DNA from 3 places in the Mesorhizobium sp. M2A.F.Ca.ET.042.01.1.1 genome. Region 3 is predicted to be linked to each of the others. Evidence: predicted binding sites of a transcription regulator. Region 3 holds the regulator's gene; each other region holds the start of a gene.
What was found. Region 3 encodes PhoB, which activates phosphate uptake and scavenging genes when phosphate is short. Its sites were predicted from a motif close to TGTCATNNANCTGTCAT; they were not measured.

Region 1 (10,420 bases), on a different contig from region 3:
CTGCAGCCAGGCTTGCGCCTTGACCAGTTCGATCTGCAGCCCTTCGAGCTCCTTTTCGTAGTCCTCGTCCTTCATCTTCTTGTCGTACGGATAGCCGCCGGCGGTGAGCTTGTTGTCCACGATCCAGTCAGGGAGCACCGGATTGTCGACGTCGAACTCGCGCTCCTTGCCGCCGATCTTGATCTTGATCGGCGCCGTGGCTGGCACCGCTTCAGCCGTTTCCTTGGCCTTTTTCATCCGGACGAACCTTTCCAGTTTGCGGACTCATGCTATGGAGCCTGTGCAGCGTGGCGCCCCTCCGGACGCATGCACGCCGTAGCACTTTGATTTTGCGCATGAACCTTCGCGAAAATCGATCCCGATTTTCAAGAAGCCCATGCGCCGGGCCGGTCCAGCGAGCCGCTGACCGGTCGGCGGGATGCGGGGTAGCACGGGCCTATGGCAGAGACCGGCGCGGGGCAGGACAGCAGGGGGCAAGCCTTGGCGGCGCGGCTTCGGCGCAACCGCTGGCTGCTTGCCGCGGGCGTGCTCGCGGTCATCGCTGTCTATTCTTTCGCCGACGCTTCAATCTACGTGCTGGTGCCGGCTTTGGCCCTGTTGGCCGCCGCGGCGATGCTGCCCGCTGACGCCGAGCGCCGGTCGACCGATACAGGCGCGGCGATCGAGGCCAGCGGACTGCAGCGGCTCTCCGGCGAGTATCTGGCGGCCGCGGTCGCCGATCCGCTGATCATTTTCGACCATTCCGCCGCGATGGTTCACGCCAACGCCGCCGCCTTCGCCGCCTTCGGCGGCCTGGCGCCGGGCATGTCTCTGGCGTTGAAGTTTCGCGCGCCGGAAATGCAGGCGCTGCTGGACGGCATCCTGTCGGGCGAGGTCGCGGCCGATGCGGTCGATTACACCGAAAAGCTGCCGGTGGAGCGGACATACAGGGTCAGCGCGTCAACGGTCGGCCATGCCACAGGCCTTTATGTGCTGGTGTTCAAGGATCAGAGCGAGACGCGCCGCATCGACCGCATGCGGGCCGACTTCATAGCCAATGCCAGTCATGAATTGCGCACGCCGCTCGCCTCGATCGCCGGCTTCATCGAGACGCTGCGCGGTCCGGCCCGCAACGATCCGGCGGCGCGCGACCAGTTCCTGCAGATCATGCAGAACCAAACGGGACGCATGGCCCGCCTGATAGACGATCTGCTCTCGCTCTCGCGACTGGAGATGAAACCTTATCTGAGGCCGGGCACGGCGGTCGATCTTCGCCAGACGATCGACAGCGTCATCGATTCGCTAGGGCCGCTGGCCAGCGAGAACGGCATCGTCATCGAGCGGAACTTCATCGATGGTCCGGTTTCCGTCCCCGGCGACCGCGACGAACTCTTCCAGGTTTTCGAGAATCTCCTGGAGAATGCCTGCAAATATGGCCAGTCAGGCGGACGCGTGACCGTATCCATGGCACGCGTCGAGGACGGTCAGGACCCAGGCATCGACGTCACCATAAGAGACTACGGTCCGGGCATCGCAGAAGAACATATCCCGCGCATAACCGAACGCTTCTACCGCATCGATGTCGAAAACAGCCGCACCCAGAAAGGCACCGGGCTTGGCCTTTCGATCGTCAAGCATATATTGAGCCGTCATAACGCAAGATTGTCGATCAAGTCGGAAGTCGGCAAGGGTGCGGCGTTCACGGTTCATTTGCCGGCTCGCTGATCGTGTACCGGTTGCCAACCGAGATTTTCTTCTTTCTGTCATGCGGTTCGCGTATCAGCGACAGATTGAGGGAACGCACCAGCCGGCACAAACCGGGAAGGCATATCGATGCAGTCCGTGCATACAGTCAGTGCCTATGACGAAGAGCTGAAATTCCTGTCCAAGCGCATCGCGGCGATGGGCGGCCATGCCGAGCGCATGGTCGAACAGGCTGTCGCGGCCCTCGTCAATGTCGATCATGGCCTTGCCCAGAAGGTCATCCAGGACGACATCGTCCTCGACGAGGGACAGCGCGAGATCGACGACAAGGCCATCATCATCATCGCCAGGCGCCAGCCGATGGCGACGGATTTGCGCGAGATCGTTGGCGCGATCCGCATCTCGGCCGATATCGAGCGGGTCGGCGATCTTGGCAAGAACGTCGCCAAGCGCGTTGCCTCGGTCGACGGGCGCCAGCCGAACAGCCTTTTCCGCGGTCTGGAGGCGCTTGCCAACCTGGCGCTGACGCAGCTCAAGGAAGTGCTCGACGTCTACGCCTCGCGCTCGGTCGAGAGGATCGGCTTCGTGCGCGATCGGGACGACCAGATCGACGCCATGTATACCTCGCTGTTCCGCGAGCTTTTGACCTACATGATGGAAGATCCGCGCAACATCACGCCCTGTACGCATCTTCTGTTCTGCGCCAAGAACATCGAGCGCATCGGCGACCATGCGACCAACATCGCCGAGACCATCTACTACATCGTCACCGGCGACCAGATGCCCGCCGACCGGCCGAAGGGCGACAAGACCGACAAGGTCGTGTTGCCCGGCACGGTGCCGGCTAAGTGAACGGGCGCCTCTCGAACGGCTTCCTAAATTAGGCTAAGCTCTTCCAGGCACGACGAATTGTCAGTCGCAGTCTCGGGAGGTTTGCGATGGAACAAGTTCGAAACCTGACCCCGGCCCCAACGTCGGGCATCATAGCGTCAAGCGTCTATTTGGGCGGCAAGCGCGTCGCCGACATCGCGATCGAACAGGCCGGCGAATGGGCGGCCAAACCCGGCCATGTCGTCTGGATCGGCCTGCTCGAGCCCGACCGCAACCTTCTGCTCAGGGTGCAGGCGCAATTCCACCTGCATGATTTGGCGATCGAGGATGCCGAGCATCCGCATCAGCGCCCGAAGATCGAGCAATATGGCGATGCCCTCTTCATCGTCGCCCGCACCGCGCAATTGATCGACGGCCGCGTCACCTTCGGCGAGACGCATCTGTTCGTCGGCACCGGCTACATCGTCAGCGTCCGGCATGGCCCGTCGACCTCCTACGCCGCCGTGCGCCAGCATTGGGAAAGCTGCCCGCATTCACTGGCCAAGGGTGAGGATTTCGTCCTCTACGCCATCCTAGATTTCATCGTCGACAATTACATGCCGGTGCTGGAGCAGATCGAGGACGAGGTCGAGGCGATCGAGGACAAGGTGCTTCTGAAGCCGATGACTGGTTCCGATATCGAGCGCCTCTACATGCTGCGCCGCGATCTCCTGCGGCTGCGCAATGCGGCCTTGCCGCTGGTCGAGGTCTGCCGCCGGCTGACCAGCGCCGACCTGCCGCAGATCCATGCCGCCATGCATCCGCTGTTTCGCGATGTGACCGACCACATCCGCACCGTGCAGGAAAAGATCGACTCCCTGCGTGAGGTTCTGGCCTTCGCTTTCGAAGCCAGCCTTCTCGTCGGACAGAGCCAGGAAACCGCGATCTCGAAGAAGCTCGCCTCATGGGCCGCCATCCTGGCGGTGCCCACCGCCTTCGCCGGCATCTACGGCATGAACTTCACCGACATGCCGGAGCTGAAGATGGAATATGGCTATCCCGTCATCCTGCTGGTGATGGCCGCGATCTGTGCGTTCCTGTATTGGCGGTTCAAGAAGAATGGGTGGCTGTGAGCGGAAGCGAATAGCCAATAGGGAGTAGCGAATAGGGAATAACAAAAAACGGCTTGCTCCTTGTCACAGAAGCCAAGCCGTTCTATTCGCTATTCGCTATTCGCTATTCGCTATTCAGCGAGCGCGGCGTCTTTCCGCCGCCGGCTGGAACGCAACCCGGGAATGATACTTGCAATACGGTCCGGTTTCGGCGGCGTCGTTGCCGCAGAAGCTGAAGTCTTCCGAAAGCGGGTCGCCATTCGGCCATTTGCAGGTGCGTTCGGTCAGCTCGACGAGCTGCAGGTTGCGCGAGATCGGAACCACGACATTCTCGACCGGGCGGATGTAGTGGCGCGCGACCGGCTCGGCGTCGAACTGCACCTGCAGCGCGGTGGCGCCGATGGTGGCGGTCACATGGCGCGCCGGGCTCGCCGCGCGGGCCACCGATTTCTGCATCGAGGCGCCTTGCGTCGCCTTCTTCTGGCGCGCCGGGGCAGCCGTCGCGCGGCCGCGGCCCGACAGCTTCAGGCGATGCACCTTGCCGATGACGGCATTGCGGCTCACTCCGCCAAGTTGTGCGGCAATCTGGCTTGCGCTCAGACCCTCCGACCACAATTTCCTGAGAAGTTCTACCCGCTCGTCAGTCCAGTTCATGAGACCGCGCTCCTGCTAATGCGTGCGGCAGCCAGAATCCTCTCCCGAGCCGGCTCTCGCCGGGCAAACGACACCACATGTACCGGGTGATTTAGGTCCGCCGCACGAAATATAGTTATTTCTCGACTACAATTACCTTATGCGCTGACTCGGTGACAAGAGTCCCAAAGGCAACACTGATTCGGTTTTTACGGTTTTCCCCAACTTGCCTGACCGCTGATGGGCCGGCGTGGCATCGGGGCTTGCCACGCGCTTCTGCGTGACGTTTTCGTTGACTTCATGGCCGAAAAACATGATAAGCCGCAAAGGCCGCCGCATTGGCGGCTTTTTTGATTTCCGGTTCCGGAGACGCATATAATGAGCGGTTCGGCGCTTTACGAGACCTTTGCCCGCGCACCCCTGGCTTTCGACCGTGGGGAGGGGACCTGGCTGGTCACCGACAAGGGCGAGCGATATCTCGACTTCGCGGGCGGCATCGCGGTGAATTCGCTGGGCCACAGCCATCCGCATTTGGTCGCGGCGCTCACCGAACAGGCCGCCAAGCTCTGGCACGTCTCCAATCTCTACGAGATCCCGGAACAGCGCCGGCTGGGCGAGCGGCTGGTCGATGCCACCTTTGCCGACAAGGTGTTCTTCACCAATTCGGGCGCCGAGGCGCTGGAATGCGCCATCAAGACGGCAAGGCGCTATCAGTTCGTCAAGGGCCATCCCGAGCGTTTTCGCATCATCACCTTCGAAGGCGCCTTCCACGGCCGCACGCTGGCGACGATCGCCGCCGGCGGCCAGTACAAATATCTCGAGGGCTTCGGGCCCAAGGTCGAAGGCTTCGACCAGATTGCATTCGACGACATCGATGCCGCGCAAAAGGCGATCACGGCGGGGACCGCGGCCATACTGATCGAGCCCGTGCAGGGCGAGGGCGGCATACGCCCGGTGCCGACGCAGTCCTTGAAACGGCTGCGGCAGCTCTGCGACCAGCACGGCCTGCTTCTGATCTTCGACGAAGTCCAGTGCGGCATCGGCCGCACCGGCAAGCTGTTCGCGCATGAATGGGCCGGCGTCACGCCCGACCTGATGGCGATCGCCAAGGGCATCGGCGGCGGCTTCCCGTTGGGCGCCTGCCTCGCCACGGATGAGGCGGCGACCGGCATGACCGCCGGCGTGCACGGCACCACCTTCGGCGGCAATCCACTGGCGATGGCGGTCGGCAACGCCGTGCTCGACGTGGTGCTGGCCGACGGCTTCCTCGAGGACGTGCAGCGCAAGGCGCTGTTGTTGAAGCAGGGCCTTGCGGCGGTCGCGGACGAATTTCCCGAGGTCATCGAAGGCATCAGGGGAACCGGCCTGATGCTCGGCCTGAAATGCGCCATGCCCAACACCAAGGTGAACATGGCGCTGCGCGACCAGCACCTGCTTGCCGTGCCGGCCGGCGACAATGTCATCCGCCTCCTGCCGCCACTCACCGTCACCGACGAGGAGATCGGCGAGGCGCTGAAGCGCATCCGCGGCGGCGCCAAGGGGCTGACCGACGCGATAGCGGCCGAAGCCGCGAAATAAGTTCTGGAACCTGCCGATGAGCGTCCGCCACTTCACCGATCTATCCGCCGTTTCGGCGGGCGACCTGCGCATCATGCTGGACGACGCGATCGCGCGAAAGACCAGGCTCAAGGCGGGTGAGCGCTCAAAACCGCTCGACGGCAAGGTGCTGGCCATGATCTTCGACAAGCCGTCGACGCGCACGCGCGTGTCCTTCGATGTCGGCATGCGCCAGCTCGGCGGCGAGACGATCATGCTGACCGGCACCGAGATGCAGCTCGGACGCTCGGAGACCATCGCCGACACGGCGAAAGTGCTGTCGCGCTATGTCGACGCCATCATGATCCGCACCACCTCGCACGACCGGCTGATCGAGCTCACCGAGAACGCCACGGTTCCGGTCATCAACGGGCTGACCGACGATACGCATCCCTGCCAGCTCATGGCCGACATCATGACCTTCGAGGAGCATCGCGGCCCGGTGGCCGGCAAGACCTTTGCCTGGACCGGCGACGGCAACAATGTGCTGCACTCGCTGCTCGAAGCCTCGGCCCGGTTCCGTTTCAACTTGAATGTCGCGGTGCCGGAAGGCAGCGAGCCTTTCGAGAAATATGTCGATTGGTCGAAAGCCAACGGCGGCAAGGTCCGGTTTGCCAAATCCGCCGAGGAAGCCGTCGATCAGGCCGATTGCGTCGTCACCGACAGCTGGGTCTCGATGGGCCAGGAGCACCGCGCTCGCGGCCACAACGTCTTCCTGCCCTATCAGGTCAACGCGGCGCTTATGGCCAAGGCCAAGCCCGATGCGTTGTTCATGCACTGCCTGCCGGCGCATCGCGGCGAAGAGGTCACCGACGAGGTGATCGACGGGCCGCATTCGGTGGTCTTCGATGAGGCCGAGAACCGGCTGCACGCCCAGAAGGCGGTGCTGGCCTGGTGCCTGGGCGCTTGAGAAGGGCGGACCTGACCGCTTCCGGCCAGATTGGGGTCAACTTGATCTGGGGACAGGTGATGCCTATTTGCGGGCCATCACGTAAATTGAACGCGCTTCGACGCATGCGGCTCATCGGGTTGCATGGCTGCGCCCCGGAGTTTTGTCATGTTGGAAACCCAGACCTTGGCTGAGCATAAACCCCAACTCGGTGAATTCGGCTTCGCCGGCGACGACCACGTCGTGCCTTACGAGGTCGCGCCGCTTGATGTGCGCGGCCGCACCGTGCAGCTCGGGCCGATGCTCGACGCTATTTTGAGCCGCCACAATTATCCCGAGCCCGTCGCCCGCCAGCAGGCTCTGCTCGGCAACGGCGTCCTGGCTCTGACCATCGACCAGGGCGCGCACACGCAGCGCTACCAGGGCATCGTCCAGCTCGACGGCACCTCGCTGGAGGATGCCGCGCGCACCTATTTCCGCCAGTCGGAGCAGATCCCGACCGATATCAAGATGTCGGTTGCCAAGCTGGTCACGCCCGGCCCGGGCGGCGCACACGAGCAGTGGCGGGCAGGCGGCATCCTGGCGCAGTTCCTGCCTCAGGCGCCGGAGCGCATGCGCATTCCCGATATTTCGGGCGGCGACGGCGACGACCGCGAGCTGACAGACCACCCGGCCGACAATTCCTGGCAGGAATTGCTGGCGCTGCTCGGCACTATCGAGCCGACCGAGCTGATCGACCCGACCGTGGGCGCCGAGCGGCTGCTCTACCGGCTGTTCCACGAGCACGGCGTGCGCGTCTTCCGCAGCGTGCCCGTCGACGACCAGTGCTCCTGCTCGCGCGAGAAGATCCACGGCATCCTCCAAGGCTTTTCGGCTGAGGAGATCAAGGACTCGACCGAGGAGGGCGGCATCCATGTCGCCTGCGAGTTCTGCTCGACGCAATACGACTTCGACCCGGCAGAGTTCGCCGCGGAGTAAGAAAGCTCCGGTTCCTCGCCCCACGAAGTGGGGAGAGGTGGCCCGGCGAAGCCGGGACGGAGAGGGGTCTTTGGCATAGCTGGTAACCCGCTGTCCAAAGACGCCTGAGCGCATATCTCGTGTTCGCTCCCGCGCCAATCCCTCCGCGGAGATTTGGCCTCGCGTAGGTCGTCCCCCTCTCCGTCCCGGCTTCGCCGGGACACCTCTCCCCCGCTTTGCGGGGGTGAGGAACCCAAGTTCTCTAATTCACCGTCCGCCTTGTCCCCGGCATGTCGAGCGAAAACGCCGGTATGGCGATGTCGAACGTCTCGCCGCGGCCGTTGCGCATTGTGTAGTGGCCGACCATGATGCCCGACGGTGTCGAGAGCGGACAGCCTGACGTGTATTGATAGCTGTCGCCGGGATTGAGCTCCGGCTGGTCGCCGACGACGCCAGCGCCGCGCACCTCCTCGACACGGCCCTGGCCGTCGGTGATGTGCCAGTAGCGCGACAAAAGCTGCACGAAATCGTCGGAGCGGTTGTCGATTGTCACCTGATAGCCCCAGACATAGCGGTTCTCCGACGGATCGGATCTATCCTCCAGATAGAAGGGTCTGACCAGCACTTCGATGTTGCGCGTCACTGCGCGATACATGGGCCACTCCGGTTGCCACGGCGGAACATTTCGTCGCGCTTCCCTGTTGGACGCGCAGCGCCGACCATTCTGCCAGCCTTGTAGCGCACGTGGCGAAAAACAATGTCATTTAAGTGACACATGACAATGTTGGTGTGCACAAACCGTGCCGGGCGACTCGGGCGCTCTGTGACTGATGAAACCGCCGCATGCGGCCAAGAGCAATTCCAGGAAAAGTGTGAGCGGTTTTCCGTCCGGAATTGCGTGAAAACAAAGAGATAGGGTGACCAGATCTCGATGGAACTGACTATCGCAGCCGGCCTGGCTTCGTCAGCCCTTCTTCTCTCGAACCTCGCCAGCATCCTGCTAGCCGCGTCGCGGCTGAAACGAAGACATGTCATTGCGCCGCCCGTCGGCGCGCAGCCGGTCTCGATCATCGTTCCTTCGCGCGGCGTCGAGCCGTTCACGCAGGAGACCCTTCAGCGCGCCTTCTCGCTCGACTGGCCGCGCTATGAGCTGATCTTCTGCGTCGCGCATGCCGAGGACCCGGTAGTGAGGCTCATCGATGCGGCGATCGCGCGCCACCCGAAGCTTCCGGCGCGGTTGTTGATCGGCGACGACCATATCAGCGCCAATCCCAAGCTCAACAACTGCGTCAAGGGCTGGCAGGCGGCGCGGCACGATTGGGTCGTCCTCGCCGATTCCAACGTGCTGATGCCGAGGGACTATGTCCAGCACCTGATGGCGGCATGGCGCCCGGATACCGGCCTCGTCTGCTCGACGCCGATCGGTTCGCGGCCGGACGGCTTTTGGGCCGAAGTCGAATGCGCCTTCCTCAACACGCTGCAGGCGCGCTGGCAATATGCCGGCGAGGCGCTCGGCCTCGGCTTCGCCCAGGGCAAGAGCATGCTGTGGAACAAGCCGATGCTGGACGCCAATGGCGGCATCCAGGCCTTGGCCGCCGAGATCGCCGAGGACGCGGCCGCCACCAAGCTGGTCAACAGCCTGGGCCTGCGCGTCAATCTCGTCGCCTCGCCTTTCGAGCAGCCGCTTGGACAGCGCAGCTTCGCCGAGATCTGGTCGCGTCAGACGCGCTGGGCGCGGCTGCGCCGGGTGACGTTCCCGCTGTTCTTCGCCCCGGAGATCCTCACAGGCGCCGCGATGCCGCTGCTGCTGGCGCTGATTGCCGCGGCAAGCGCCGGCGTCAGCCTGCCCAGCACGGCTTTGTGCGTGCTGGCGATCGCCTACCTGCCGGAATGCCTGCTGGCCGCTGCCAAGGGCTGGTACCTGTCGCCGCGCAGCGTCACCCCGATGATCGTGCGTGACGCCATGCTGCCCGCCATCTGGGCTCGCGCCTGGTTCGGCGGCGCCGTCGAGTGGCGCGGCAATGCGATGACAATCCGCACCCGCGAGCTGAAAGAACTCAAGGAGATCGCCTGAATCGTCTGAGCGATCTCCCGCGATATTTTCCAGCTTATTTTGCCGCCTTCAGCGCCTGCTCGATGTCGTCCAGCAGATCGTCGGTGTCTTCCAGGCCGACCGAGAGCCTGAGCGTGCCGGGACCGATGCCGAGCTCGGCACGTGCCTCGTCGCTCAGGTTCTTGTGCGTCGTCGTCGCCGGATGGGTGATCAGGCTCTTGGCGTCGCCGAGATTGTTGGAGATCAGCACGATGTCGAGCGCGTTCTGGAAGGCGAAGGCCGCCTGCTTGCCGCCCTTGACGTCAAGGCAGATCAATGTCGAGCCGCCGGACATCTGCTTCTTGACGATATCGGCCTGCGGGTGATCGGCGCGGCCCGGATAGATGACGCGCGCGATCTCAGGCCGGCCGGCCAGGAAATCGGCGATCCTGCCGGCGCTTTCGGTCTGCTGGCGCACGCGAAGCGGCAGCGTCTCCAGCCCCTTGAGCAGCGTCCAGGCGTTGAACGGCGAGAGGCTGGGGCCGGTGTGGCGGAAATAGTCGTGCAGGTTTTCGTCGATCCATTTCTTGTCCGACAGGATGACGCCGCCGAGACAGCGGCCCTGGCCGTCTATGTGTTTGGTCGCCGAATAGACGACGATGTGAGCGCCGAGCTGCAGCGGCTTCTGCTGCAGCGGTGTGGCAAAGA
Region 2 (10,420 bases), on a different contig from region 3:
TCTCGGTCGAGAGCGAAGGCGTCTCGCCGATGATCTTCTACCGCTCCGACTGCGCCGACATGGCGCTGGCCGAAGAGGATATCGACGAGGCCTTCATCGCCTCGGCGCGCTCGGTGGTCGTCACCGGCACGCATTTCTCGCGGCCGAATTCCGATGCAGCGCAGCGCAAGGCGATCCGGTTGATGAAGGCCCGAGGCGGCAAGGTTGTCTTCGACATCGATTATCGCCCGAACCTCTGGGGGCTTGCCGGCCATGCCGAGGGTTTCGAGCGCTATGTCAAATCAGACCGTGTCTCGGCGCAGCTGAAGACGGTGCTGCCCGATTGCGACCTCATCGTCGGCACCGAGGAGGAGATCATGATCGCTTCCGGAGCCGACGATTGCCTGAGCGCGCTGAAGACGATCCGCGCGCTGTCCTCGGCCACCATCGTGCTGAAGCGCGGCGCCAAGGGCTGCATCGTCTATGACGGGCCGATCAGCGACGACCTCGAGGACGGCGTCGTCGGCAAGGGCTTCCCGATCGAGATCTACAATGTGCTCGGCGCCGGCGACGCCTTCATGTCGGGCTTCCTGCGCGGCTGGCTCGGCGGCGAAAGCTTTGCCACCGCCGCCACCTGGGCCAATGCCTGCGGCGCCTTTGCCGTGTCGCGCCTGCTCTGCGCGCCGGAATATCCGACCTTCGAAGAGCTGCAGTTCTTCCTGAAGAACGGCAGCAAGCACCTGGCGCTGCGCAAGGACGAGGCGATCAACCACATCCATTGGGCAACGACGCGCAGGCGCGACACTCCCTCGCTGATGGCGCTGGCCTGCGACCATCGCGTCCAGTTGGAGGATGTCGCGGCAAGGGTCGGCGCCGACGTTTCGCGCATCCCCGACTTCAAGGTGCTGACGGTCAAGGCTGCAGCAAAAGTCGCCGCCGGCCGCGACGGCTATGGCATGCTGATCGATGAGAAATACGGCCGCGACGCCATGTTCGAATTCGCCCGCCATCCCTTCGCCTGGCTCGGCCGTCCGGTCGAGTTGCCGGGATCGCGGCCGCTGCGCTTCGAATTCTCGCAGGATATCGGCTCGCAGCTCACCGAATGGCCCGTCGACCATTGCATCAAATGCCTGTGCTTCTATCACCCAGACGATCCCGAGACGCTCAAAGTTGAACAGCAGCAGAAGCTGCGCGCTTTGTTCGAGGCGGCCCGGAAAGTCGGCCGCGAACTGCTGGTCGAAATCATCGCCGGCAAGCATGGCAAGCTCGACGACACCACCATTCCGCGCGCGCTGGAGGAACTCTATGCGCTGGGCATCAAGCCCGACTGGTGGAAGCTCGAGCCGCAGGCTTCCGCAGGCGCCTGGGCGAAGATCGAACAGGTGATCGTCAAGAACGATCCATGGTGCCGCGGCGTCGTGCTGCTGGGGCTGGAAGCGCCGCAGGACGAGCTGGTCGCGGCCTTCGCCGCCACCGCCAATGCGCCGATCGTGAAGGGATTCGCGGTCGGTCGCACCATCTTCATCAACGCCGCCGAACAATGGCTGGCCGGCAAGATCTCGGACGACGAGGCCATCGCCGACATGGCGTCCCGCTTCGAACAGTTGACCGAGGCATGGCTTGCCGCGCGCGGTCGAAAAGCAGCATAGAACACGGGCAGCATAAGAAACGGCGTCAACGAAAGCCGGAGGAAACGAAATGAGCAAGACCGTTCGCCTGACGATGGCGCAGGCGCTGACCCGCTTTCTGTCCCGCCAGATGACGGAGATAGACGGCAAAAAGGTGCCGATCTTCGGCGGCGTTTGGGCGATCTTCGGCCATGGCAATGTCGCCGGCATCGGCGAGGCGCTCTATCAAGTGCGCGACGAGCTGCCGACCTTCCGCTCCCATAATGAGCAGGCGATGGCGCATGCGGCGATCGCCTATGGCAAGGCGAATTTCCGCCGCCGCTTCATGGCCGCGACCTCTTCGATCGGCCCCGGCGCGCTGAACATGGTGACGGCGGCGGCGCTTGCGCATGTGAACCGGTTGCCCGTCCTGTTCCTGCCGGGCGATGTCTTCGCCAACCGCCTGCCCGATCCGGTGCTGCAGCAGGCGGAGGATTTCTCTGACGGCACGGCGAGCGTCAACGACTGTTTTCGTCCGGTGTCGCGCTATTTCGATCGCATCACGCGGCCGGAGCAGATCATCCCGGCGCTCAACCGCGCCATGCAGGTGCTGACCGATCCCGCCGAATGCGGCCCGGTCACGCTGTCGCTCTGCCAGGATGTGCAGGCCGAGGCCTATGATTATCCGGAAAGCCTGTTCGCCGAGCGCCTCTGGACGCCGCGCCGGCTGCGCCCGGATCGCAATGAATTGGCGGCCGCCCTCGCGGCGCTGAAAGGGGCGAAGAAGCCGCTGGTGATCGCCGGCGGCGGCGTGCTCTATTCGCAGGCTTCCGGTGAACTGGCGAAGCTGGTGCAGGGCGCCGGCATTCCGGTCTGCGAAACCCAGGGCGGCAAGTCCTCGCTGCCTGATGATCATCCGCTCAACATGGCGGCGGTCGGGGTGACAGGCACGTCCGCCGCCAACCGGCTGGCGGAGGAGGCCGATGTCGTGCTTGCCGTCGGCACCAGGCTGCAGGATTTCACCACCGGTTCCTGGGCACTGTTCAAGAATGCCGGCCGCACCATCATTGGGCTCAACACCCAGGTCTTCGACGCCGGCAAGCACTGGGCACTGCCGCTGGTCGCCGACGCGGCCGAGGGGCTCGCCGAGCTTGCCGCGGCGCTGAAGGGCTGGAAGGCCCCTAACGCCTGGACCGACAATGCGCTGAGGGGCAAGACGGAGTGGCAGGCCGCCGCCGCCAAGGTGACGGCTTCGACCAACGCCGCCTACCCTTCCGATGCGCAGGTGATCGGCGCCGTGCAGCGCGCCATGGGCTCGGGCGTGACGCTGCTGAATGCGTCTGGCGGTCTGCCGGGAGAACTGCACAAACTCTGGCAGGCGGGCGCCCCCGGCTCGTATCATGGGGAATACGGCTTCTCGACCATGGGCTATGAGATCGCCGGCGGGCTCGGCGCCAAGATGGCCAAGCCCGACCAGGAGGTCGTCGTCATGGTCGGCGACGGCTCCTATCTGATGATGAATTCCGAGATCGCCACCTCGGTGATGCTTGGCCTGAAGCTCACCATCGTGCTGCTCGACAATCGCGGCTATGGCTGCATCAACCGGCTGCAGATGGCGACCGGCGGCGCCAACTTCAACAATCTCTTGAAGGACGCGCGCCACGAGGTGCTGCCCGATGTCGACTTCGCCGCGCATGCGGCAAGCATGGGTGCCATCGCCGAGAAGGTGGCGTCGATTGCCGAGCTGGAGACGGCGCTGGCCAAGGCAAAGAAGAACGACAGGACGACCGTTCTAGTCATAGACACCGATCCGCTGGTTTCGACCGAGGCCGGCGGCCATTGGTGGGACGTCGCCGTGCCGGAAGTCTCGTCGCGGCCACAGGTGAACGCCGCGCGCAAGGCGTATGAGGACAAGAAGCAGATGCAGAGCATCGGTAATTGAAGCTGACAGCGCAGATCCCCTACCTCCCCCTTGTGGGGAGGTCGGACCGAAGGTCCGGGTGGGGGTCGGCGCTGCCCCCTCCCCGCTGCTTTGCAGCGACCCTCCCGACCAAGGGGGAGGTAGGAACGAACCGACATTTGGAGTGACGACTTGAAAGCCAAACTGGGCATGTCTCCCATCGCATGGTGGAATGACGATCTCGTGGAACTGAGCGACGACGTGTCGCTGGAGGAATGCCTGCGCCAGTCGCGCTCGGCGGGCTTCACCGGCATGGAGATGGGCCGCCGCTTCCCCAACGATCCCAAGGTGATGCTGCCGATCCTGAAGGAGGCCGACGTCACCCTTTGCGGCGGCTGGTTCTCCGGCACGCTGGTCAACGAGGACCTGGCAAAGAACAAGGACCGCATCCAGCCTATGATCGAGCTGTTCAAGGCGGTCGACGCGCCCTGCATCGTCTATGGCGAGGTCGGCCGTTCGATCCAGGGCGACCGCTCGAAGCCTTTGGCCACCAAGCCAAAACTTTCGGACGACGAGATGAAGGCCTATGGCCGGCGCGTCACCGCATTCGGCGAATGGTGCGCGGAGCAGGGCATGCCGCTTTCCTACCACCATCACATGGCCGCTGTGGTCGAGACCGAGCCGGAGCTCGATTCCTTCATGCGCAACTCCGGCGAAGGCATCCCGCTTTTGCTCGACGCCGGCCATCTCGCCTTTGCCGGCGGCGATGTGCTGCGCGCCATCGACAACCATCACAAGCGCATCAACCATGTCCATGTGAAGGATGTGCGCATGGGTGTGATCGAAGGGCTCGACCGCACGAAACAGTCCTTCCTCGATGCCGTGGCGCTCGGCGCCTTCACCGTGCCGGGCGACGGCTCGCTCGATTTCGGAGCCATCGTCCAGCGCTTCGCCGATCATGGCTATGAAGGCTGGTTCGTCGTGGAAGCCGAACAGGATCCGAAGAAGAACCCGCCGCTCAAGATGGCCCAGGTCGGCCACAAGGAGCTGATGCGGGTGATGACGGCCGCCGGTTACACGGTGGAGACACAGGGTTTCCCGGTCTGATCATAAACGATGGATTAGTCAGGGCGCCCGGTCTATCCGTTGCGCTTGGCAAATCCTGGATTGGCGCGATGAAAGACTATGAGCATCCCTTCTTCCGGCCGCTGTGGCGGCGCATCGCCGTCGTGGCGGTGTGCCTGGTCTGGTCGGTGATCGAGTTCGCCTCCGGCACGCCGTTCTGGGGCGTCATCGCGCTCGGCTTCGCCGGCTACGCGGTGTGGCAGTTTTTCTATCTGTATAAGCGGGCTGAGGAGAACAAGGCCGACCCCGAACCGAAGGAATGACTGATCCATGGCTCAGAAGCTTCTACGGATCGGATACTGCGTGCCTGGCGGACCTCATGCGTTGGCGACTAGTCGAAACGCACCTCGCTTCGTCATCCTAGGGCGGAGCAAGGAGCGAAGCGACGCAGCGCAGACCCTAGGATCCATGCCATGACTTTGACCTGTTGCAACGGTGCAGAATTCTGCTCCGCTGCGCCCTTCGTCTGAGGTAACGGCATGGATCCTAGGGTCTCCGCGACGGAGCTTCGCTCCTGCTTCGCCCTAGGATGACGAAGTTGAGAGGGATCCGGCCAATCCCCAAGGTGCGCGATCGAGCAGTGAATCCTGGCTGCGGCGGGTCTGACAGTCAAAGCGTCGAATAATTAGGAGACAAAAATGTCGAAACTGCTCGTCAAGGCCGACAGGGGCCACGGCCATGTCGCACACGTCACGCCGCAAAGCGCCGGCTGGACCTATGTCGGGTTCGACCTGCATCGGCTGAAGGCGGGCGAGGCGGCGGGCGGCACGACGGGCGACCGTGAGGTCTGCCTGGTCTTCGTCACCGGCAAGGGCAAGGCGACCGCTGGCGGCAAGGATCTTGGCCTGCTCGGCGAGCGCATGTCGCCCTTCGAGGGCAAGCCCTGGTCGGTCTATGTGCCGCAAGGCACTGAATGGTCGGTGACCGCCGACACCGAGTTGGAGCTCGCCGTCTGCTCGGCGCCGGGCCTCGGCGGCGGCCTGCCGGTGCGGGTCATCGGGCCGGACGATCTTGGCCAGGAGGTGCGCGGCAAGGGCACCAACACGCGCTATGTCACCAACATCCTGCCCGAGGGCAAGCCGGCGGATTCGCTGCTGGTGGTCGAGGTCATCACGCCCGGCGGCCACACCTCCAGCTACCCGCCGCACAAGCACGACCAGGACAATCTGCCGGCCGAATCCTATCTCGAGGAGACCTATTACCACCGCCTCAACCCGCCGCAGGGCTTTGCCTTCCAGCGCGTCTACACGGATGCGGACCGCAACGGCGTGCGCGAGTTGGACGAGGCGATGGCGATCGAGGACGGCGATGTCGTGCTGGTGCCGAAGGGCTACCACCCCTGCGCGGCCTGTCACGGCTACGACCTCTATTATCTCAACGTCATGGCCGGACCGAAGCGGACGTGGAAATTCCACAACGCGGCCGAGCACGAGTGGCTTATGAAGGCCTGACCGCGCATTGGTCCAGCAGGGAAAAATCGTCGGCTAACGAGCTTGCGGCTGGACTTGCCTTCGAAAACCCATGAGCTTCGTCAATCCGTCATGGAAATCACCTATGGCAGCGGTTCCGGTGCATGTCGCCGCAAACGCCTTGGCGTTTTGGACCCACGACTTGCCAAGACAATGACTTGAAGCGCGTCGCATGATCCTTCGGGCGCGACGCGCTTGACGAGGAACGCCGATGCGATACGCCATCTACTACACACCGGGACAGGACGAGAAGCTGGCGCGCATTGCCGCCAACTGGCTGGGCCGCGACCCGTTCGGGGCGGCGACGCGGCCGGTGGAGGCGGTGGGCGATCTGTCGGCGGCGGAAGTCGCCTTCCACACGGCATCGGCCCGGCGTTACGGGTTCCATGCGACGCTGAAGGCGCCATTCCGGCTGGCGCCGAACGAGACGGAGGCTTCGCTGCGCGCCGCGCTCGACGCCTTCGCCGAGGCGACGCCGCCGGTCGTCATTCCGCGCCTTGTCGTCGGCCAGATCGACGGCTTCTTCGCGCTGGTGCCGGAAACGCGGTTCGCGCCGCTCAACGACTTCGCCGGCGAGGTGGTGCGCGCCTTCGACAGTTTCCGCGCGCCGCTCACCGAGGCCGAGATCGAGCGCCGCAGCCCGGACGCGCTGAAGCCGGACGAGTTCCGCAACCTTTGCCAATGGGGCTATCCTTATGTCTTCGACACATTCCGCTTCCATATGACGCTGTCGGGGCGTGTCGGGCCCGAGGAAAGCCCGCGTCTTCGCGCGGCGATCGACGGCCTGTTCGCCGACGTGCTGCGCCAGCCGGTGCCGGTCGATGCGCTGACCTTGTTCGTCGAAAGCGAGCCCGGCGCCCCGTTCATGGTGCTTTCGCACCATGCGCTTGGCCGTGGCCCGGCCCGTAAGACAGCCTAGGGCGGATCAGCGGGACGCTGAACCGCCCTATCTTTAGTTTTTACGCAATTCCGGACGGAAAACCGCAAAGCACTTTTCCTGGAATTGCTCTGATTTGATTGCCGACCGCTCGAGATAGGACCGCCTGAGATGACCGCCGAAACCGTTCTCACCAATGCCCGCATCGTGCTGCCCGACGAAATCGTCGAGGGCTCGCTTCTGTTGCGCGACGGCCTGATCGCCGCCGTCGAGCCGGGCGCTGCCCGCACCGGCGAGGATATGGGCGGCGACTTCATCATCCCGGGCCTTGTCGAGCTTCACACCGATCATCTCGAAGGTCATTACGCGCCGCGCCCGAAAGTGCGCTGGAACCCGATCGCCGCCGTGCTTGCCCATGATGCCCAGGTGGCGACCGCCGGCATCACCACCGTGCTCGACGCCTTGCGCGTCGGCATGGACGAGGACGCCGACCTGAAATCCGACGACGTGCGCAAGCTGGCCGACGCGATCGAGGACAGCGTGCGCCAGGATCGGCTCAGGGCCGACCATTTCATCCATTTGCGCTGCGAGGTCTCGGCGCCGGACTGCCTCGAGGCTTTCGCCAATTTCGAGACCGACGACAGGGTGAAGCTCGCGTCGCTGATGGATCACGCGCCCGGGCAGCGCCAGTTCGTCAACCTCGAGACCTATGCCTATTACTACCAGCGCAAGCTGAAGCTGACCGACCGCGACTTCCAGAAATTCTGCGAGAAGCGGATGGCGGAATCGGCCCGCAATTCCGGCCCGAACCGGGTTTTCATCTCGGCCGCCTGCCGCGAGCGCGGCATCGTGCTGGCCAGCCATGACGATGCGACCGCAGGCCATGTCGACGAAGCCATAGAGCAGGGCGTGCGCGTCGCCGAGTTCCCGACGACGGAGGAAGCGGCCAAGGCCTCCAAGGCGGCGGGTCTCGGCGTGCTGATGGGCGCGCCGAACGTCATGCGCGGCGCCTCGCATTCCGGCAATGTCTCGGCGCGCACGCTTGCCGCCGACGGCCTGCTCGACATACTGTCGTCGGATTACATCCCCTTCAGCCTGATCCAGTCGGCCTTCTTCCTCGGCGATGTCGTAGAAGGCATCACGCTGCCCCAGGCGGTGGCGATGGTCTCTAAGAACCCGGCCGAAGCGGTCGGTCTCGCTGATCGGGGCGTCATCGAGCCTGGCCGCCGCGCCGACCTGGTGCGCGTGCGCGTCGACGACCATGTGCCGGTCGTGCGCACCGTGTGGCGCCAGGGCCGCCGGGTCGCATGATGGTCTCGGCCCTCATCGAGCGCGAGCTGGCCGATAGCCTGCCGATCCGCAACGGCGTTTTCGTCGCGGTGGTCGGCCCGAGCGGCGCTGGCAAGGATACGGTGATCGGCTACGCCAAGCAGCGCTTTGCCGGCGAGACGCGGCTGGAATTCGTGCGTCGCGTCATCACAAGGCCGAGCGACACCGCAAGCGAGGACCACGACACGCTGGCGGACGCCGCCTTCGCGGAAGCCGAGGCTGACGGCGCCTTCTCGCTGTGCTGGGACGCGCACGGTCTGCGCTACGGCCTGCCGGCCGATGTCGACTGGGCCGTGGCGAACGGCCACGTCGCCGTGGCGAATGTCTCCCGCGCGGTCATCCCGGCGCTGCGCGAACGCTACGCCAACCTGGCCGTGGTCGAGATCACCGCCACGCCGGAGATCCTCGCCGAGCGGCTGGCGGCGCGCGGCCGCGAATCGCGCGGCGAAGTGCTTGCCCGCCTGGCGCGCAGCGCCAGCGTCAAGCTGACGGGACCGGACGTCACCTCGATCGACAACAGCGGCGACAAGGAGCTCGCCGGCGAACGCTTCGCCGAGGTGCTGCGCAAGGCGATGGCGTTCTCCGATCTGTCGGACATGATCTAAGCGCCTTCCCTTCTCCCCTTGTGGGGTGAGAAGTGGTCCGCGTGAGCGGACGAAAAGCCGATTGCTTGGCTTTTCGAGCTTCGAACGCCCTGAGCCTGCGAAGGGCCGGGTGGTGGCCGCGAAGCGGCCGGATGAGGGGTGCTGGAAGAAATGAAGCGCTGGCGGTTGGGCACAACATGCTGCCAGGCGAACGCATTGCCAAGCTGGAACACCCCTCATCCGTCTCGGCGCTTCGCGCCGATCCACCTTCTCCCACGAGGGGAGAAGGAGAGGCGCCTACTTGTTGAAGTTGGCGATGAACTGCTTGAATTGAGGCGTCGGCGGTCTGGCGAACATTTCCTTCGGTTCGCCGACCGTATCCACCTCGCCCTTGTGCAGGAACATCACCTTGCTCGACACGTCGCGGGCGAAGCCCATTTCGTGGGTGACGACGAGCATGGTGCGCCCTTCTTCCGCCAGCGAGCGCATGACGCGCAGCACCTCGCCGACCAGTTCCGGATCGAGCGCCGATGTCGGCTCGTCGAACAGCATCACCTTGGGGTTCATCGCCAGGGCGCGGGCGATCGCGGCGCGCTGCTGCTGGCCGCCCGACATATGCGGCGGATAGTAGTTGCGGCGCTCCCATATGCCGACGCGCTTCAGCAAGGCCTCGGCCTGCTCCAGGCATTCCGCGCGCGGCCGCTTCAAAACATGCGTCGGTGCGGCGACGAGGTTTTCCAGCACGGTCATGTGCGACCAGAGATTGAAGCTCTGGAAAACCATGGCGAGGTTGGCGCGAATCCGTTCCACCTGGCGGATGTCGGCCGGCATCTGATGGCCGTCGCGGCTTCGCTTCATCTTGATCAGCTCGCCGTCGACCCGCACCTCACCGGAGTCAGGGGTCTCCAGGAGGTTGATGCAGCGCAGCATCGTGCTCTTGCCGGACCCGGAGGAGCCGAGGATGGAAATCACGTCGCCCTTGTGGGCTTCCAGCGAAATGCCCTTGAGCACCTCATGATCGCCGAAGCATTTGCGCAGGTCCTTGACGCTGATGGCGGGCGTCTCGCCGGAGGACGGTGCTGCTTTCGCGGCAGCGGCGACATTTGCCGACATCACAACACCTCCGGTACGGGTCTGATTTGCTGGCTCTGCTCGGGCGGCGGCCGCAGATGCGGCGACAGCCGGTATTCGACCCAGGCAAACAGCCGGGCGATCGACAGGTTGAGCAGCAGATAGATCACGCCGGCGCAGGTCAGCACCTCGATCGGCCGGAACGTGTCGTGCTGGATCTTCTGCGCTGTTCCCATCATCTCCATGATCGTGACCACCGAGGCGAGAGCGGTCGCCTTGGTCATCAGGATGATCTCGGTCGAATAGGCCGGCAACGCCAGCCGCAGCGCGATCGGCAGCGTGACAAGGCGGAAGCGGGTGAAGGCCGACATGCCGAACGCCTTGGCCGCCTCGATCTGGCCGACCGGCACCGCCCGCAGCGCACCGCGGAAAATTTCGCTCTCATAGGCGGCCGTGTTCAAGGCCATGGCGACGATCGT
Region 3 (10,420 bases):
AGCCCTTCCGATCATCCCCGTTCAGGCGTTACCGGGCTGACACGAAACTGTCATGCGACTGTAATAATCGAAGTCTATTGCGCTCACCGGGCGCCGATAGAACGGGTGCCGAAAGACCATCTTCCGAACAGGAGCAGGCCACATGAGACATTTCATCCGCTCTGCGGCCGTTGCGATTGCAATGGCTGCGGCATCAACCCTTAGCATCTCCGCCGCGATGGCAGCCGATATCTCCGGCGCCGGCGCCACCTTCCCCTATCCGATCTATGCGAAGTGGGCCGACGCCTACAAGAAGGAGACCGGCATCGGTCTCAACTACCAGTCGATCGGCTCCGGCGGCGGCATCAAGCAGATCAAGGCCAAGACGGTGACCTTCGGCGCTTCCGACGCGCCGCTGAAGGGCGAGGATCTCAACTCCACCGGGCTCGCGCAGTTCCCGATGGTGATGGGCGGCATCGTTCCGGTCGTCAACCTCGAAGGCGTCAAGCCGGGCGAGCTGGTGCTCGACGGCCCGACGCTGGCCGACATCTTCTCCGGCAAGATCACCAACTGGAACGACGAAGCGATCAAGAAGCTCAACCCGGACGTCAAGCTGCCCGACCAGGCGATCGCGGTCGTGCACCGTTCGGACGGCTCGGGCACCACCTTCAACTTCAGCTACTATCTGGCCGACGTCAGCGCCGACTGGAAGTCGAAGGTCGGCGTCAACACCGCGCTCGAGTGGCCGGTGGGCATCGGCGCCAAGGGCAATGAGGGCGTCGCCAACAACGTGTCGCAGACCGGCGGCGCGATCGGCTATGTCGAATATGCCTATGCCAAGCAGAACAAGCTGACCTACACCGACCTGATCAACAAGGACGGCAAGAAGGTCGAGCCGACCGCCGCCGCCTTCTCGGCCGCCGCGGCCAATGCCGACTGGAACTCGCAGCCGGGCTACGGCGTCATCCTGGCCAACCAAGCCGGCGCCGAAACCTGGCCGATGACGTCGGCAACCTGGATCCTCGTCTACAAGAAGCCCGACGATGCCGCCGCCACCGGCGAGGCGCTCAAGTTCTTCGCCTGGTCCTACGCCAAGGGCGACGAGCTGGCCGCCAGCCTGGACTATGTTCCGATGCCCGACGCGGTCGTGAAGAGCGTCGAGGAAATGTGGGGCAAGGACATCGTCGACGCGAACGGCAAGCCGCTCTATTCCGGCATGTAATCCTGACGAACAAGGGAGGGCGCTTCCGGCGCCCTCCTGTCTCTTTCGAAATGCGAGGGGCTAGATGAGTGCCGTTTCCGAAGCCGCGACATCGTCCGCCATGCGGACCAGGGAAGCGACAGTGCGCCGCTTTGCCTTCACCGACATGGTCTTCCGGGCGGCCACGCGCGCTTCCGCCATCCTCGTGCTGGTTCTGCTCGGCGGGGTCGCCATCTCGCTGATCGCCGGATCGTGGGAAGCGCTGTCGAAATTCGGCATATCCTTCCTTTCGACCGAATCCTGGAACCCGGTCACCGAGAATTTCGGGGCGCTGGCGCCCATCTACGGCACCATCGTCACCTCGGCCATCGCCATCATCATCGCCGTGCCGATCGGCATCGGCATCGCCGTCTTCCTGACCGAGCTCTGCCCGCGTCCGCTGCGGCGCCCTATCGGCATCGCCGTCGAGCTTCTGGCCGGCATTCCCTCGATCATCTACGGCATCTGGGGCCTGTTCGTCTTCGCGCCATTCCTGCAGACGACGATCCAGCCCTTCATCATCTGGCTCTTCAAAGGCGTCCCCGGCCTCAACAGCCTGTTTGCCGGCCCGCCCTACGGCATCGGCCTGCTGACCTCCTCGCTGATCCTGGCCATCATGGTGCTGCCCTTCATCACCTCGATCACCAAGGACGTGTTCGACACGGTGCCGGCGGTGCTGAAGGAATCGGCATACGGCATCGGCTGCACGACCTGGGAGGTGACGCGGCGCGTGACGATTCCCTACACCCGCGTCGGCATCATGGGCGGCGTCATGCTCGGCCTCGGCCGCGCGCTCGGCGAGACGATGGCCGTCACCTTCGTCATCGGCAACGCGCATCGCATCAGCGCCTCGCTGTTCGCGCCGGGCACGACGATCTCGGCGACGATCGCCAACGAGTTCACCGAGGCCGATGGTGCGATCTACACCTCCTCGCTGGTGGCTCTCGGGCTGATCCTGTTCATCATAACCTTCATCATCCTGGCGCTCGCACGCTACATGCTGCTGCGCATCGATAGCCGCACGGGAGCCTGACCGATGGCGACTGCCGCATCACTTCACCAGAGCCGCAAGCGCAAGAATGCCGTGATGATGGCGCTTTGCGTCATCGCCGCCGGCATCGGCCTCGCCTGGCTGGCGCTGATCCTCGGCGCCCTGCTATACAAGGGGCTCTCCGGGGTGTCGCTGGCCGTGTTCACCCAGATGACGCCGCCGCCCGGCGATGCCGGCGGCCTGCTCAACGCCATCTACGGCAGCATCGTGATGACGATCATCGGCATCGTCGTCGGCACGCCGATCGGCGTGCTGGCCGGCACCTACATGGCCGAGTACGGCCGCTTCTCGAAGCTCACCACGGTGGTGCGTTTCATCAACGACATCCTGTTGTCGGCCCCTTCGATCATAGTCGGCCTGTTCGTCTATGAGCTGATGGTGCGGCCGATGGGGCACTTCTCGGCCATCGCCGGCGCCGTCGCGCTGTCCATCCTGGTGATCCCCGTCGTGGTGCGCACCACCGAGGACATGCTGAACCTCGTGCCCAACGCGCTGCGCGAGGCGGGCACCGCCATCGGCGCGCCGCGCTGGGTGGTGATCCGCTCCGTCGCCTACCGCGCGGCGCTGTCCGGCATCGTGACCGGCATATTGCTGGCGATCGCCCGCATCTCCGGCGAGACGGCGCCGCTGCTCTTCACCGCGCTCAACAACCAGTTCTGGTCGAGCAATCTCAAGGCCCCGATGGCCAGCCTGCCGGTGACCATCTTCCAGTTCGCTCTCAGCCCTTACGAGGAATGGCAGCAGCTGGCCTGGACGGGCGCACTCATAATCACCCTGACGGTTCTCGGGCTGAGCATCATCGCCCGCAGCCTAACCGGACGCAGAGAGGACAGATGAAACCGATGTTGTCCACCGACCTGAACGTAGCCGACACGACCGTCGAGAAGGCCAAGATCGAGGTCAAGAACCTCAACTTCTACTATGGCCAGTCGAAGGCGCTGAAGGACATCAACCTGTCGCTGCCCGAGCGCAGCGTGACCGCCTTCATCGGCCCGTCGGGCTGCGGGAAGTCGACGCTGCTGCGCGTCTTGAACCGCATCTACGAGCTTTATCCGAAGCAGAGCGCCGAGGGCCAGGTGCTGCTCGACGGCAAGAACATCCTCGACCGCTCGCAGGACCTCAACCTGCTCCGGACCAAGATCGGCATGGTGTTCCAGAAGCCGACGCCGTTCCCGATGTCGATCTACGAGAACATCGCCTTCGGCGTCAGGCTCTATGAGAAGATCAGCAAGGCCGAGATGGACAGCCGCGTCGAATCGGCGCTGAAGCGCGCGGCGCTGTGGAATGAGGTCAAGGACAAGCTCAACGCCAGCGGCCAGAGCCTCTCGGGCGGCCAGCAGCAGCGCCTTTGCATCGCCCGCACCGTGGCGGTGAAGCCGGAGGTCATCCTGCTCGACGAACCGGCCTCGGCGCTCGATCCGCTCTCGACCGCAAAGATCGAGGAGCTGATCGACGAATTGCAGGCCGACTACACGATCGTCATCGTCACCCACAACATGCAGCAGGCGGCGCGCGTGTCGCGGCAGACGGCGTTCATGTATCTGGGCGAGCTGGTGGAGTTCGACCGGACCGAGAAGATCTTCACCTCGCCCCGCGAGAAGCGCACCCAGGACTACATCACCGGCCGCTTCGGCTGAGCTCATACGAGGACAACATCATGGCCGAACATACCGTCGCCTCCTTCGACGAGGATCTGAGGCAGATCAGCCGGCTCATCAACGACATGGGCGATCTCGCCGGCTCCATGGTCGGCGGCTCGACCAGGGCCCTGCTCGAAAGCGACAATGCGCTGGCGCAGCGCGTCGTCTCCGACGATGCCATCATGGACGCGCGTCAGCGCGAGCTTGACGACCGCGCCATCACGCTGATCGCCAAGCGCCAGCCGATGGCGGACGATCTTCGCCACGTGGTCGGCTCGATCCGCATGGCGGGCGACCTCGAACGCATCGGCGATCTCGCCAAGAACATCGCCAAGCGCGTCGGGTCGGTCGGTGTCAGCACCGCCCCTCGCGACCTCACGCATTCGATCGATTCCATGGCGCAACTGGTGCTGATCCAGGTCCAGGGCGTGATCCAGGAATATACGGTGGGCGATGCCACGGCGCTGGCCAAGCTTCGCAACGACGACGAACGCATCGACGTCAAATACACCTCCGTCTTCCGCGAGCTGTTGACCTACATGATGGAGGACCCGCGCAACATCACCGCTTGCACGCATCTTCTGTTCTGCGCCAAGAACCTTGAGCGCATCGGCGACCACGTGACCAACATCGCCGAGAACGCCTATTATGTGCTGACCGGCACGCAATTGCCCGCCAACCGTCCCAAGCAGGACGAGACGGCAATGTCGGCGCCGGCCGCCTGACGGAAAAGGTTACCCCGATGATCGCGCCACGCATCATGGTGGTGGAGGACGAGGAGCCGCTGGGGGTGCTGCTCCGCTACAATCTCGAATCCGAGGGTTACCAGGTGGAAGTGGTGACCCGCGGCGACGAGGCCGAAATCCGCCTTCAGGAAAATGTTCCCGACCTGCTCGTGCTCGACTGGATGGTGCCGGCGGTTTCCGGCATCGAGCTTTGCCGGCGTCTCAGGATGCGGCCCGAGACCGAGCGGCTGCCGATCATCATGCTGACCGCGCGCGGTGAAGAAAGCGATCGGGTTCGAGGTTTGTCCACCGGCGCCGACGACTATCTGGTCAAGCCGTTCTCGACGCCGGAGTTCATGGCGCGCGTCAAGGCGCTGCTGCGCCGCGCCAAGCCGGAGGTGCTGTCCAGCGTGCTCAAGGTCGGCGACATCGTGCTCGACCGCGAATCGCACCGCGTCTACCGCAAGAAGAGCGAGATCAGGCTGGGCCCGACCGAGTTCCGCCTGCTCGAGTTCATGATGCGGCATCCCGGCCGCGTGTTCTCGCGCAGCCAGCTGCTCGACAATGTCTGGGGCGAGACGATCTATATCGACGAGCGCACGGTGGATGTGCATGTCGGCCGCCTGCGCAAGGCCGTCAACAACGGCCGCATGCCCGACGTCATCCGCACCATCCGCGGGGCGGGGTATGCGATCCGCGAGGATTAGGTTCACCGTTCGTGGAATTGATGCGTCCACTACCGGATCGCATGCGCTGGTGAGTAGCCGAGACGCTCGTGCTTCGTCATCCACGGGCGGAGCAAGGAGCGCAGCGACGCAGCGCAGACCCGAGGATCCATTCCGTGACTTCGACGCGTCGCGACGGTCCAGAATTCTGCGCCGCTGCGCCCTACGATCCAGGTAACGGCATGGATTCCAGGGTCTACGCTCCGCTTCGCGTCGCTCCGCCCTGGAATGACGAAGCCCAAAGGCCTTCGCTTATCTCCGGCGAATCAGAAACCCGCTTAGGCGACGTTCTTCCCCGCGGCGCCGGACCTCGTCTGGACCCCCGGCGCGAAAATCTCCTGGTCGACGAAGGTCAGCGCGCGCATGGCGCAGCCTTCGCGGATCAGCGGCAGCTCGTTGGGTTCGCTGTCGAAGGAGATCGAGCTCGAGTGCTGGCCGCCGGCGGTCTGGGCGATCGCCTCCCTCAGCGCCGGCTCGATCAGGTCGAAGGCGGCCGCGCTGACGCCGACCATGGCGACCGGCGCCGGGTCGATGAGGGCGAACAGGCTGCCAAGACCGAAGCCCAGCGCTTCGCCGGCCCGACGATAGGCTTCCCGTTCGGGGCCGTCCTCCTGTCGGGCCTTTGCGGCCAGCGCGCGCATGTCGGCGTCGCCGACGTCGGTCGGCGCGGCGTCCTCGCTTATCCCCATGGCGCTGCGCCAGATGGCGTAGTTGCCGGCATAGGCCTCGACGCAGCCACGCCGGCCGCAGCGGCAAAGCGCGCCGCCCGGACGATGGATCATGTGGCCGAACTCGCCGCCGGAGGAATGCGTGCCGGTGAACAATTCGCCCTTCAGCACCAGGCCCATGCCGATGCCGTGCGAGAGCAGGATGGCGATGAAATTGTCGCGATAGCGCTCGGGATCGCGCCATCGCAGCGCCACTGCCATCATGTTGCAGTCGTTCTCCATGGTGGCGGGGATGCCGAATTCCCTCTCCAGGATATCGGCGAACGGAATGTCGGTCAGCGGCGTGATCGGCGACCACAGCATGGCGCGCGCGTGGGAATCGGTGATGCCTTGAATGCCCATGGCGATGCGGGCGACGCTGCCCACGTCGAGATCGGGATCCTGCAGCCGGCGCCGGACGATCGCCAGGCACTCGCCGATCAGCTCGTCGCGCGGCATGACGAGCGTGTCCAGGCGCCGCTGCTCCTCGGCGATCACCTGGCCGGCATAGTCGATGACGGCGACCGACAGGAAGTTCAGCGACAGCACCACCGTCAGCACCGCGGCGGCTTCGGGGTTCAGCGCCAGGCCAATCTGCGGCCGGCCGCGTTTCAACGCCGTCGGCTCGCTGGCCTTGCTCTCGGTGAGGATGCCCTCCTGGATCAGATCGGCGGAGATCGCCGAAATGGTCGAGTGGCTGAGGCCGGTGGTGGCGGCAATTTCCGTCCGCGATGGCTGGCCGGCGCGGCGCACGGCCGAAATCACCATGGCGCGGTTGCGCCGGCGCAAATCGTCGTGACGGATTCCGACCGACATCGTCTCGCACGTCCTCCCCGGTCATCGCGGCCTTGTGATGATGCCATGGCCTGACGCTGACACGCTAAGGATAGTGGCAGAAGCCAAAGCCGATGTCATTATTTATTGCGGACTCCGAAAAAAATGCCTGGACCCATCAAATGCCATCAGAATCTCGGTTGACAGCTTCATTTCGCTGCATCACTATTTTTTTGAGGCTCGAAAAAAAGCCTCTATGCCGGCCTTCGGGCCAGTCTGGGTCGCGCCGCACAGGGCGCAGGGAGGATATTATGAAAAAATTCGCAGCCGCCATTCTGGCGGGTGTTGCCATGTCGCTGACGCTGGCTTCGGTCGCCGAGGCGAAGGGCAAGGTGATCGGCGTCTCGTGGTCGAATTTCCAGGAAGAGCGCTGGAAGACCGACGAAGCGGCGATGAAGGCCGCCATCGAGGCCGCCGGCGATAAGTATATTTCGGCCGACGCGCAGTCCAATCCGGGCAAGCAACTGACCGACGTCGAAAGCCTGATCTCGCAGGGCGCCAATTCACTGATCATCCTGGCGCAGGATGCCTCGGCAATCGGCCCGGCGGTGCAGAAGGCGCTCGATGAGGGCATCCCGGTTGTCGGCTACGACCGCCTGATCGAGAACAAGGACGTTTTCTACCTGACCTTCGACAATAAGGAAGTCGGCCGCATGCAGGCCCGTGAGGTGTTCAAGGCCAAGCCCGAAGGCAACTACGTCTTCATCAAGGGCTCGGGTTCCGATCCGAACGCCGACTTCCTGTTCTCGGGTTCCATGGAAGTGCTGAAGGAGGCGATCGACAGCGGCAAGATCAAGAATGTCGGCGAGGCCTATACCGACGGCTGGCTGCCCGCCAACGCGCAGAAGAACATGGAGCAGTTCCTGACCGCCAACGACAACAAGGTCGACGCGGTCGTGGCCGCCAATGACGGCACCGCCGGCGGCGTCGTCGCGGCGCTGACGGCGCAAGGGCTGGCCGGCACCGTTCCGGTCTCGGGCCAGGACGGCGACCACGCGGCGCTCAACCGCATCGCGCTCGGCACGCAGACCGTGTCGGTATGGAAGGACGCGCGCGAGCTCGGCAAGAACGCCGCCGAGATCGCCTCGCAGCTCGCCGACGGCAAGAAGATGGCCGACATCGCCGGCGCCAAGGACTTCACGACGCCTGGCGGCAACACCGTCAAGTCGCTGTTCCTGACCCCGATCGCGATCACCAAGGACAATCTCAACCTCGTCATCGACGCCGGCTGGATCAAGAAGGACGAAGTCTGCGCTGGCGTTGCCGCCGGCAGCGTCAAGGTCTGCAACTAAGCTCGCCGACACTAGACCAAAAACCTTGCGCCGCGGCCTGAAAGCCGCGGCGTTTTCTCAAAGATTACCGTTCCGCCTCGAGCGGATAGCTTCTAGGCTTGCTCCGGCGTCCGCGCCAGACGGGCAGGCCGGCAGGAGGAATTCATGACCGACACGACGTCCACCCAACCGGCAGACACCGCGCGTGCCTCGGAGCTGGGCACCGTCGCCCGGTTCCTGAAGGCAACCGAGCTGGACACCCGCATGCTCGGTATGATCGGCGCGCTGCTCCTGATCTGGGTCGGGCTGCATGTGATCTCCAGCCTGCGACTTGGCGTCAATCCGCTCGACTTCGACAGCCGCACCTTCCTGACGCCGCGCAACCTCTGGAACCTGTCGGTGCAGACTTCGGCCGTGGCGATCATGGCGTCGGGCATGGTGCTGGTCATCGTCATGCGCAACATCGACCTGTCGGTCGGATCGGCCGAAGGGGTGATCGGCATGGTCATGGGTTTTGCCCAGGTTCATTTCCTGGTCCGCTTTGTCGGGCTTGAGCTCGGCAACCCGTGGATCTGGGTTCTGGCGCTGCTGATCGGCCTGGCGCTCGGCCTCCTCATCGGCGCCTTCCAGGGCTTCATCATCGCCTATCTCGAAGTGCCGGCCTTCATCGTCACGCTGGGCGGTCTGCTGGTCTGGCGGGGCGCTGCCTGGTGGGTCACCAGCGGCCAGACGGTGGCGCCGCTTGACGCCACGTTCCAGCTGATGGGCGGCGGCCCGGCGGGCTCGATCGGCGCCAAATGGAGCTGGGTCGTCGGCATCGTCGCCTGCCTGGCGGTCATTTTCATGCATTATAACGGTCGCGTGCAGCGCAAGCGCTTCCGTTTCCCGCTGCGTCCGGTGTGGGCCGAGACGCTGCTCGCCACGGTCACCTGCGCGATCATCCTGGGCGCTGTGTGGCTTGCCAATTCCTATCCGTGGCCGGTCGGCATCGTGAACCGCTATGCCGCCGCCAACAACATCACCGTTCCCGAAGGCGGACTGTTCATCGCGCATGGCATCGCCATTCCGGTGCTGATGGCGGTCGCCGTCGGCCTGATCATGACCTTCGTCACCAAGCGCACGCGCTTCGGCCGCTATGTCTTCGCCATCGGCGGCAACCCGGAAGCGGCCAACCTCGCCGGCATCAACACGCGCTGGATCACCATGAAGGTGTTCATGATCATGGGCGTGCTGGCGACGATCGCGGCGGCGATCTCGTCGGCCAGGCAGAATTCATCCACCAATGCGCTCGGAACGCTGGACGAGCTGCTGGTCATCGCCGCGGCCGTCATCGGCGGCACGTCGCTCGCCGGCGGTTCCGGCACCGTGCTCGGCGCCATGCTTGGCGCGCTGCTGATGCAGTCGCTGCAGTCCGGCATGGTGCTGCTCGGCGTCGATTCGCCGCTGCAAAGCATCGTCGTGGGTGCCGTGCTGGTCGTGGCGGTGTGGCTCGACACCCTCTATCGCAAGCGGGCCTGATCAGGCAGGAGAAACAACATGGCTGACAAATCCGCTCCCGCCGGCGTTCCGCTGGTCGACATGCGCAACATCTCGATCGCCTTCGGCGGCATCCGCGCAGTCGACGACGCGTCCGTCGATCTTTTCCCCGGCGAAGTGATGGCGCTGCTCGGCCACAACGGTGCCGGCAAGTCGACGCTGATCAAGATCCTGTCCGGCGCCTACAAGCGCGACAGCGGACAGATCTTCATCAATGGCGAGGAGGCATCGATCTCCAATCCGCGCGACGCCAAGAAATACGGCGTCGAGACGATCTACCAGACGCTGGCGCTGGCCGACAATGTCGATGCCGCGGCCAATCTCTTCCTCGGGCGCGAGCTGATGACCGCCTGGGGCACGCTGGACGACGTCGCCATGGAAGCCGAGGCGCGCAAGGTGATGGGCCGGCTCAATCCGCGCTTCCAGCGCTTCAAGGAGCCGGTCGTCAAGCTGTCGGGCGGACAGCGGCAGTCGGTGGCGATCGCGCGCGCGATCCTGTTCAACGCCCGCATCCTGATCATGGACGAGCCGACGGCGGCGCTCGGGCCGCAGGAGACGGCGCAGGTCGGCGAGCTGGTCAAGCAGCTCAAGGCCGAAGGCATCGGCATCTTCCTGATCAGCCATGACATCCATGACGTCTTCGAACTCGCCGACCGGGTCTGCGTGATGAAGAACGGCCAGGTGGTCGGCACCGCGCGCACCACCGACGTCA

Region 1: a site for PhoB is predicted at 8,439-8,455, ahead of EOA23_RS00410 (ceramide glucosyltransferase). Genes of this name have one in related genera too.
Region 2: a site for PhoB is predicted at 6,138-6,154, ahead of EOA23_RS14170 (DUF1045 domain-containing protein). Genes of this name have one in related genera too.

Annotation. Positions count from the first base shown of each region.
Region 1 covers NZ_RZRX01000001.1:80,128-90,547, forward strand. The annotation lists gene ppk2 (polyphosphate kinase 2) at 1-237, opposite strand, end outside; gene EOA23_RS00370 (ATP-binding protein) at 439-1,704, shown strand; gene phoU (phosphate signaling complex protein PhoU) at 1,813-2,535, shown strand; gene EOA23_RS00380 (magnesium and cobalt transport protein CorA) at 2,622-3,626, shown strand; gene EOA23_RS00385 (GcrA family cell cycle regulator) at 3,741-4,259, opposite strand; gene EOA23_RS00390 (aspartate aminotransferase family protein) at 4,617-5,816, shown strand; gene argF (ornithine carbamoyltransferase) at 5,833-6,744, shown strand; gene EOA23_RS00400 (Hsp33 family molecular chaperone HslO) at 6,892-7,701, shown strand; gene apaG (Co2+/Mg2+ efflux protein ApaG) at 7,943-8,335, opposite strand; gene EOA23_RS00410 (ceramide glucosyltransferase) at 8,612-9,754, shown strand; gene EOA23_RS00415 (O-succinylhomoserine sulfhydrylase) at 9,789-10,420, opposite strand, start outside.
Region 2 covers NZ_RZRX01000078.1:10,371-20,790, forward strand. The annotation lists gene iolC (5-dehydro-2-deoxygluconokinase) at 1-1,628, shown strand, start outside; gene iolD (3D-(3,5/4)-trihydroxycyclohexane-1,2-dione acylhydrolase (decyclizing)) at 1,678-3,528, shown strand; gene iolE (myo-inosose-2 dehydratase) at 3,679-4,593, shown strand; gene EOA23_RS14155 (DUF3329 domain-containing protein) at 4,662-4,874, shown strand; gene iolB (5-deoxy-glucuronate isomerase) at 5,250-6,062, shown strand; gene EOA23_RS14170 (DUF1045 domain-containing protein) at 6,292-6,999, shown strand; gene EOA23_RS14175 (alpha-D-ribose 1-methylphosphonate 5-triphosphate diphosphatase) at 7,129-8,268, shown strand; gene phnN (phosphonate metabolism protein/1,5-bisphosphokinase (PRPP-forming) PhnN) at 8,265-8,891, shown strand; gene EOA23_RS14185 (ATP-binding cassette domain-containing protein) at 9,168-9,983, opposite strand; gene EOA23_RS14190 (ABC transporter permease) at 9,983-10,420, opposite strand, start outside.
Region 3 covers NZ_RZRX01000054.1:885-11,304, reverse strand. The annotation lists gene pstS (phosphate ABC transporter substrate-binding protein PstS) at 143-1,201, shown strand; gene pstC (phosphate ABC transporter permease subunit PstC) at 1,266-2,252, shown strand; gene pstA (phosphate ABC transporter permease PstA) at 2,256-3,107, shown strand; gene pstB (phosphate ABC transporter ATP-binding protein PstB) at 3,104-3,907, shown strand; gene phoU (phosphate signaling complex protein PhoU) at 3,928-4,635, shown strand; gene phoB (phosphate regulon transcriptional regulator PhoB) at 4,653-5,342, shown strand; gene EOA23_RS10810 (ROK family protein) at 5,639-6,883, opposite strand; gene xylF (D-xylose ABC transporter substrate-binding protein) at 7,153-8,193, shown strand; gene EOA23_RS10800 (sugar ABC transporter permease) at 8,338-9,690, shown strand; gene EOA23_RS10795 (ATP-binding cassette domain-containing protein) at 9,709-10,420, shown strand, end outside.